4 regions of the Providencia sp. 6390 genome follow, and region 4 is predicted to be linked to each of the others. Evidence: predicted binding sites of a transcription regulator. Region 4 holds the regulator's gene; each other region holds the start of a gene.
What was found. Region 4 encodes PurR, which represses purine synthesis genes. Its sites were predicted from a motif close to CANGCAAACGTTTGCNTG; they were not measured.

Region 1 (2,202 bases), on a different contig from region 4:
GCTGCATGTAGCCAATTAATTTGTGCATCATGACCTTCTTGAGTTAATTGGTTAAGCATGCTTAACATTGGTGTTAAACCAACACCTGCAGAAATCAGCGTGACTGGTGTTTGATTGTCGACATCAATGAAAAAATCACCACAAGGTGGTGCCAATTGCACTATGTCGCCTTCATTGAGCTCACGGTGAATATAGCTAGAGACTGCGCCATCTTGTTCGCGTTTAACTGCGATACGATAGCTGTGACCATTCGGGGCGGTAGTGAGTGAGTATTGACGAATCTCTTGGTTAGCTAAGCTGTCATCATTGATGTAAATCGTAATGTATTGACCCGGACGATAATCTGCAACAGGTTGCCCATCAACAGGAACAAACTCGAAACTGGTGATCACATCACTTTGTGCTTGCTTAGAGGCAATGCGGAATTCACGCAGACCTTCCCACCCGCCTTTTTTATCGGCATTTTGGCGATAAATATCCGCTTCTCGGTTAATAAAAATATCCGCTAAAACGCCATAAGCTTTACCCCAAGCATCCAAGACTTCTTGACCAGGACTTAATAGCTCATCAATAGCTGCCAGTAAGTTTTCACCGACGATAGGATAATGTTCAGGTTTAATATTTAAACTTGCATGCTTTTGAGCAATTTTTTCAACTGCTGAAATTAAAGCTTCAGGGGTCTCAATATAGGTTGCGTAAGCACAAACCGCATTAAACAACGCTTCACGCTGTGATCCATTGTTTTGATGTGTCATGTTAAAAATATCTTTGAGTTCTGGATGCTGCTTAAACATTCTGTCATAGAAATGTGCAGTCAATTTAGGACCTGTTGCAGCAATGGCAGGGATAGTTGATTTAACAATAGCGATAGTTTGTTGGTCTAGCATGGCAGACTCCCTTGAAAATTATTCACTAGCAGATGAAATTTATAACATATATTTTAAATGCAACTTATAACTTTTAACTCACAATGTAAATAGCCTTATGAAAAAAAAGGTCTGAAAATAGAGTGTTCATGAGTATGAAGTCACAAAAGTAGCGTTTAATATCTTAACAATGTGAATATGACTGATTTTATTTTGCTGCAACTTACACTGATTTAGCATCAATAAAATATATGCAAACGTTTGCGTATATTTTTTGTTTAGGGCTATCACCTCGAACAAAAAGAGTTTACACTGTGTGTCATTGCATTAGTTTTGTTACCAACTTATTGAATAGCTGAGGCAGGAGAAGCGAATGTTAAAGCGTGAAATGAATATTGCAGATTATGATCCACAACTGTGGGAAGCAATGGAGCAGGAAGTTGTACGTCAAGAAGAACATATTGAATTAATAGCTTCAGAAAACTACACCAGCCCACGGGTGATGCAAGCTCAGGGATCTCAGCTAACAAATAAATATGCAGAAGGTTATCCGGGGAAACGTTATTACGGCGGCTGTGAATATGTTGATGTTGTTGAGCAATTAGCGATTGACCGTGCAAAAGAACTATTCGGTGCTGACTATGCTAACGTACAGCCGCATTCAGGCTCACAAGCTAATGCTGCTGTTTACATGGCATTACTGCAACCAGGTGATACCGTTTTAGGGATGAACCTTGCTCATGGTGGTCACTTAACTCACGGCTCACCAGTTAACTTCTCTGGTAAACTGTATAACATCGTGCCTTACGGTATTGATGAAAGCGGCAAAATCGACTACGACGATATCAAAGAACAAGCTTTAAAACACAAGCCTAAAATGATTATCGGCGGCTTCTCTGCTTATTCAGGTGTGGTTGATTGGGCTAAAATGCGTGAAATCGCAGATAGCATAAATGCTTACTTGTTCGTTGATATGGCACACGTTGCAGGTTTGATCGCAGCAGGTGTTTATCCAAACCCAGTTCCACATGCACATATCGTTACCACCACCACGCATAAAACACTAGCAGGTCCTCGTGGTGGTTTGATCCTTGCAAAAGGTGGCGATGAAGAGCTGTATAAAAAGCTGAACTCAGCGGTATTCCCAGGTTCTCAAGGTGGTCCGTTAATGCATGTTATTGCAGGTAAGGCGGTTGCACTGAAAGAAGCGATGGAGCCTGAATTTAAGGTTTATCAACAGCAAGTTGCTAAAAATGCGAAAGCGATGGTAGAAATTTTCCAACAACGCGGCTATAAAGTGGTGTCTGGTGGTACAGAGAATCACTTATTCTTAGTT
Region 2 (2,202 bases), on a different contig from region 4:
ACCGCTTATTGCCAGGAGCAGAGCCTTTAGAATTACTGGCTCAGCGGGTGATTTGGTCGATCCCTTTTTTGTTACTGATCCGTTCTATTATTAAAAACAAAACGTTGTGGAAGCAGGTTTGGGCTGATAAACGCTCTATTATGCTGTGTTTATTGAGCACATCGGTGATGGCTATCTCATGGGGAACTTTCACATATGCATTAACCCATGGTCAGGTGTTAGCGGCGAGTCTTGGCTACTTTATCAACCCGCTATTTTCGATTTTATTAGGTGTCGTATTTTTACATGAAAGGCTGGTAGCTGCTGAGAAAATGGCCGTGCTGCTGATTTTTTCAGGTGTGTTCTTTCAAATTTGGCAATATGGTGAATTGCCTGTGCTTGCTTTGGTCATGGGAAGTGCGTTTGCTGTTTATGGCCTGATCCGTAAATTTATTCGTTTTGATGTGATCACGTCTTTGTTTGTTGAAGCTGCATGGCTATTGCCAATTGCTTTGGTGATCACTGGCTGGCTATCAATGAATGGTTCTAGCGTCGTTGCTTCCAGTGATTGGCAGATTAAAATACTCTATATGCTTGCAGCACCTGTGACGATTATTCCGTTACTGTTTTTTACTGCGGCAATCAAGCGCACTACATTGACCGTGATCGGGCTGGCACAATATATCGAGCCGACCATTCAATTTTTACTGGCGGTGTTCTTATTTAATGAGTTATTCGATTGGGTGAAAGGTGTGAGTTTCTCATTGATTTGGCTAGGGTTACTATGTTGTGTGATTGCGTTACTGCATAAACGTTACACTGAATATCATAAACGTGTTCCTTATGTTACAGGTCGTGATAAAACCCCTCAATTATAGCCAGTAGCCAATATTGTCACTCCAGTATGGTTTAAGCAATCGTTTGCGTATATAATCAATTTTATTCAATTGGCGTCTTTGCATACAAAGGTTATCTATCATGAATCAACTAGGCACAGCACTTTGCCCTTCAGCAACAAAAGTCATGTTACTTGGCTCAGGGGAGCTCGGAAAAGAAGTGGCGATCGAGTGTCAACGATTGGGCATTGAAGTTATTGCAGTTGATCGTTATGACAACGCACCCGCAATGCATGTAGCCCACCGTAGCTATACCATTAATATGCTAGATGGCAATGCAATCCGCCAATTGGTCGATAAAGAAAAACCTGATTTTATCGTGCCTGAAATTGAAGCTATTGCGACCAAGACATTAGTGGAATTGGAACAACAAGGTCAAAAAGTGGTTCCTTCTGCAAATGCGGTTTATTTAACCATGAACCGTGAGGGGATCCGTCGGCTTGCGGCTGAAGAATTAAAATTGCCTACTTCAGATTATCGTTTTGTTGAAACTCAAGCCGATTTTATCGCAGCGGCTCATGAAATCGGCTTCCCGTGTATTGTGAAACCTGTTATGAGTTCATCAGGCAAAGGGCAAAGTGTTATTCGTCATGAAAATGAGCTTGAGTCTGCATGGCACTATTCACAAGAGGGTGGGCGTACAGGTCAAGGTCGCGTGATTGTGGAAAAAATGGTGCATTTTGATTTCGAAATCACCTTGTTGACCATCAGTGCCGCAGATGGCATTCACTTTTGTGCGCCAGTAGGGCACCGCCAAGAAAAAGGCGACTATCGTGAGTCATGGCAGCCTCAACAGATGAGTGAAACCGCATTAAAAAATGCTCAAGATTCAGCTGCTAAAATTGTCACTGCATTAGGCGGTTATGGTTTATTTGGTGTTGAACTGTTTGTGTGTGGCGATGAGATCATTTTTAATGAAGTTTCCCCGCGCCCACATGATACGGGTATGGTGACATTAATATCCCAAAATTTATCTGAATTTGCTTTGCATGTTCGGGCATTTCTCGGTTTTCCAATTGGCTGTATACGACAATATGGCCCAAGTGCTTCAGCGGTTATTTTGCCTGAATTGCATAGCAAGAATGTGGTTTTTGCCGACATCAAACAGGCTCTAGTCTCGGATATTCAATTACGTTTATTTGGTAAACCTGAAATTGCGGGAACGCGTCGTTTAGGCGTTGTTCTGGCAATCGCCGATTCGATTGATGATGCTTTGAATATGGCGAAAACAGCAGCCACAACAGTTAAGGTGGGTGGTTAGTTTTTTTGTATTTAAAATTAATTGGTTATTTAATTAGTAATAATTACTTGGGTGGTTGTATTATTA
Region 3 (2,202 bases), on a different contig from region 4:
CATAACCGCCAGTTCTACGTTTAACGATCAAGAAATCACCGAGTGTGGCAAATAACTCAGGCCATTGTGTTTTTGACTCAAGTCTTGTCCATGGTGCAGTTGATAAATTCAATGAATCGAACAGGCTTTTTTGTGGAAATCTATCGGCTAAGCGCGGAAAGATATCACGGTTAATGAAAGCGTTATGGCGCTCTAACTCTTTCGTCAGAGGGGTTTCAGGCCAACGTTCAATTTCTGCGGTGATCACGCTTTGTTGATAGGGAACCGCTTCAGGCTCGGCATCTAAACCAACAGGGAATACCGCAATACCTAATGGCTCACCAGCTTGACGTAACATCCGACCGAGTTGACCATTGCCAAGGACGCAAACCGGTTTCATTGTGCCTCCCGAGGATCTGGGTTATTTAGCACATCGTTAGTTTGGGTTTCACGCCAAGTCGATAAGCGAGCAAAAATAGCTGCGTCAGTGGTTGCAAGGATTTGAGCCGCCAATAGCGCTGCATTTGCTGCACCTGCTTTACCAATTGCTAATGTACCAACAGGGATCCCTTTAGGCATTTGTACGATGGAGTAGAGGCTATCGACACCACTTAATGCAGCACTTTGTACAGGCACACCCAATACAGGTACTAACGTTTTTGCCGCTAACATACCCGGTAAGTGGGCTGCACCACCAGCACCTGCAATGATCACATTGAAGCCATTGCCTTTCGCTTGTTCAGCAAAGGAAAACAGTTTGTCTGGGGTACGGTGTGCGGAGACTATTTCAACGTGAAACGGCAATTGCAGCTCAGTTAAGACATCAGCGGCATGTTGCATGGTCGTCCAGTCACTTTTAGAACCCATAACAATGGCGATTTTTGCCGCAGATTGAGCAGGTACTTGGGCAGTCATGTGGTGTGATCCCTGTGGTTAATAAATTTTCACCGTGAGGTGGGAAAAATGAATTGGCCTGATCATATCATGGTAACTGAGTAAGGAAAACGTTTGCGTGGTTAAAAAGTCAGCAAACGAGAGAGGTTAGGATGATTATTTATGCGGATTGGAATGGGAAAAAAATTAAATCAATACCTTGTTCATTGATCACAAATGCAGAGCCCTCATGGTGCCATGCGCCTAAAACACCACGATAACATTGTTTATCACCTACAGAAACTTCATGAATGGCAGGGCGGTGAGTGTGCCCATGGATCATCCAATCTGCTTGATAGTGAGTTAATGCGTTAACAACCGCTTGCGGGTTCACATCCATAATCGATTCTGCTTTCATACTGCTGGCATATTGGCTGTTTTTACGCATTTTTTCAGCAATACGGCGACGAATAAATAAAGGTAGTGTTAGGAAAATTCGTTGGATCCACGGCGAGTGCACTTTTTTACGATAATCTTGATAGGCTTGGTCATCAATGCACAATGTATCACCATGCATGATAAGTACCCGCTTTCCATACAATTCAAGTAGGGTTTCTTGAGGCAAAATGGTCATGCCACATTGTTTGGCATAGCGTTTACCCAATAAAAAGTCACGATTACCATGAATAAAGTAGCAAGGAATTCCTCGCCCGCTGAGCATTTTTAAGCTGTCAGCGACTTGCTGGTGGAGCTCCGTTTTATCATCATCGCCAATCCAATAATTAAAAAAATCACCCAGTATATATAGGCTGTCAGCATGGATGGCTTGCTGATGAATAAAATTGATAAAACCGGCGGTGATCGCCGGTTCATCTTCACTCAAATGCAGATCTGCAATGATATAAGTGGACATATTGCGTCGAATTACTCGCTGATAGTCACTTTTTCGATCAGAACATCTTCACGTGGAACGTCTTGGTGGTAACCGCTGTTACCGGTTGAAACGCCTTTGATTTTGTCAACGACGTCCATACCTTCAACCACTTCTGCAAATACACAGTAACCCCAACCATCTGGGCGTTCTGAACGGAAGTTAAGGAAGTCGTTATCAACCACGTTGATGAAGAATTGTGCGGTTGCTGAATGTGGGTCGTTAGTACGTGCCATCGCTAGCGTACCACGTGTGTTTTTTAAGCCGTTGTTAGCTTCGTTTTTGATTTGTGCTTTTGTGTCTTTTTGCTTCATGCCTGGCTCAAAACCACCGCCTTGGATCATGAAACCATTAATAACACGGTGGAAAATGGTATTATCGTAAAAACCTTCACGGCAGTAATTTAAAAAGTTTTCGAC
Region 4 (2,202 bases):
TGCAAGAACGGGGAGTTTTAGTGGTGCCGCCGAGGAGCTACATCGCGTTCCATCTGCAATTAGCTATACAGTTAAACAAGTAGAGGAATGGCTTGCTGTACCGATATTTGAACGTCGTCACCGAGATGTGATATTGACGGAAGCAGGCGAGATATTTATCAAGCAAGGTCGCTCAGTTATCAAAAAAATGGCACAGACACGTCATCAGTGCCAACAGGCGGCAAATGGCTGGAGAGGGCAATTTAGCATAGCTGTGGATTGTATTGTTAAACCTCAGCGGACGCAGCAATTGATCTTAGATTTTTATCGTCATTTCCCTGATATTGAATTATATATTCACCCTGAAGTCTTTAATGGCGTGTGGGATGCTTTGGCGGATGGTCGTGTTGACGTGGCAATTGGTGCAACGCGGGCTTCCCCTATTGGCGAACGTTACAGTTTTCGAGATATGGGGTTTATGTCATGGTGGTGTGTCGCCGCGCCGAATCACCCATTAGCACAATTTGAAGGGAAGCTAGCGGATGACCAGATGCGTGATTATCCAAGCTTATGTCTTGAAGACACCTCAAGGAGCCTCCCCAAAAGAGATACATGGGCGTTAGATAACCAGCGTCGCCTTGTCGTGCCTTATTGGGAAGATGGCATGGCCTGCCTTGTTAATGAACTGTGTGTTGGAATGGTTCCTGAACATCGAGCAGCTCCTTATTGTGCAGAAGGTAAATTGATTCCACTACAACTGTCGCAACCTTTTCCGCCAAGCCCTTGTTGCTTAACGTGGGTTGAAAAGAATACATCACCAGCGTTGAGTTGGTTGCTTGAATACCTTGGCGACAGTGAAACTCTCAACGCTGAGTGGTTAGCGCCATAATAATTAGCGGCGATAATCGATATATGGCCCATCAGCTACAGAACGGCGCTCGACTAAACGTGGGTGTACTTCAATGGTTTGTGCATCTTCACGTTTATTGACGATACGGTCGAGTAGCATAGTAAAAGCCATTTGGCCTAGGCGTTCTTTTGGTTGGTGGATAGTCGTGAGAGCAGGGGTAAAATAGCGTGCATTACGTACGTTATCATAGCCAATGATCGAAATATCTTGTGGAACGCGCAGCCCCATCTCATCAGCAGCACAAATAGCACCCATAGCCATAATATCACCGCCACAAAAAACAGCAGTTGGTTTTTGCTTATTACTCAAGATCTGCATCATGGCTTTATAGCCTGATTCTGGCTCGAAATCCCCTTGAACAATCCACTCATCACGTAAAGTGACTTTGGCTTCTTCCATGGCTTTTTGGAAGCCAGTGAGACGACCAATACCGGTGTTTCGTTCAAGTGAACCGGGGATCACACCGATATCTCGGTGGCCTCGGTCAATCAAATACCGACCTGCAAGGTAGCCACCATGAAATGAATTATCAATAATACTATCAGTAAAGTCACCGCGTGATGTTCCCCAATCCATGACCACCATTGGAATATTGCGGTAATCCTCTAACATATTAATGAGTTTTTCTGGGTACTCAGAGCACATTACTAGAAGGCCATCAACACGTTTTTGAGCAAGCATTTGCAGGTAGGCTTGTTGTTTGCCTAAGTTATTATGTGAGTTACAAAGAATAAGGGTGTAACCTTTTTCATAACAACTGTTTTCCACGGACTCAATAACTTCTGCGAAATAAGGGGCTTCGCTCGATGTGGCAAGTAACCCAATCGATTTGGTATGGTTAACTTTCAAACTACGAGCAACAGCACTTGGCGAATAGTTGAGTTCTTTTATCGCGGCCCAAACAGCAGCCTTAGTATCATCGGCTACGAAGCGCGTTTTATTAATTACATGGGATACGGTTGTGGTGGAGACACTAGCGCGCTTCGCCACATCTTTAATCGTTGCCATGGGGGAAAAAAACTCCTGACCAATAATCGGTCTTGTTATGAATACTTATTAAAAATTACCAGCATATTGAGGCATAGTCGTTTAACTGGCAATAATTTAGCGATTTGTTATGGATTTTGTCTGATCTAGCGCAAAAACAAAAGAAATAATTGATGTTATAACCTGTGATATAGACACTGGTTTTTATAAATCGTCATGTCATACTTATTTAACCTTATACAATATAGGGTCAAATGGCGGGTTAACTGTTCGTTATGATGAGAGGAACTCATGGATACAGATTTTAAATTCGGATTATTGGCAGC

Region 1: the regulator PurR is predicted to act here: its motif matches at 1,117-1,134, upstream of glyA (serine hydroxymethyltransferase).
Region 2: the regulator PurR is predicted to act here: its motif matches at 890-907, upstream of purT (formate-dependent phosphoribosylglycinamide formyltransferase).
Region 3: the regulator PurR is predicted to act here: its motif matches at 977-994, upstream of purE (5-(carboxyamino)imidazole ribonucleotide mutase).

Annotation. Positions count from the first base shown of each region.
Region 1 covers NZ_JBYVYL010000001.1:160,294-162,495, forward strand. The annotation lists gene hmpA (NO-inducible flavohemoprotein) at 1-887, opposite strand, end outside; gene glyA (serine hydroxymethyltransferase) at 1,240-2,202, shown strand, end outside.
Region 2 covers NZ_JBYVYL010000003.1:327,962-330,163, reverse strand. The annotation lists gene rarD (EamA family transporter RarD) at 1-857, shown strand, start outside; gene purT (formate-dependent phosphoribosylglycinamide formyltransferase) at 958-2,136, shown strand.
Region 3 covers NZ_JBYVYL010000003.1:211,026-213,227, reverse strand. The annotation lists gene purK (5-(carboxyamino)imidazole ribonucleotide synthase) at 1-379, opposite strand, end outside; gene purE (5-(carboxyamino)imidazole ribonucleotide mutase) at 376-894, opposite strand; gene lpxH (UDP-2,3-diacylglucosamine diphosphatase) at 1,034-1,765, opposite strand; gene ppiB (peptidylprolyl isomerase B) at 1,777-2,202, opposite strand, start outside.
Region 4 covers NZ_JBYVYL010000004.1:322,666-324,867, forward strand. The annotation lists gene punR (DNA-binding transcriptional activator PunR) at 1-868, shown strand, start outside; gene purR (HTH-type transcriptional repressor PurR) at 872-1,897, opposite strand; gene cydH (cytochrome bd-I oxidase subunit CydH) at 2,168-2,202, shown strand, end outside.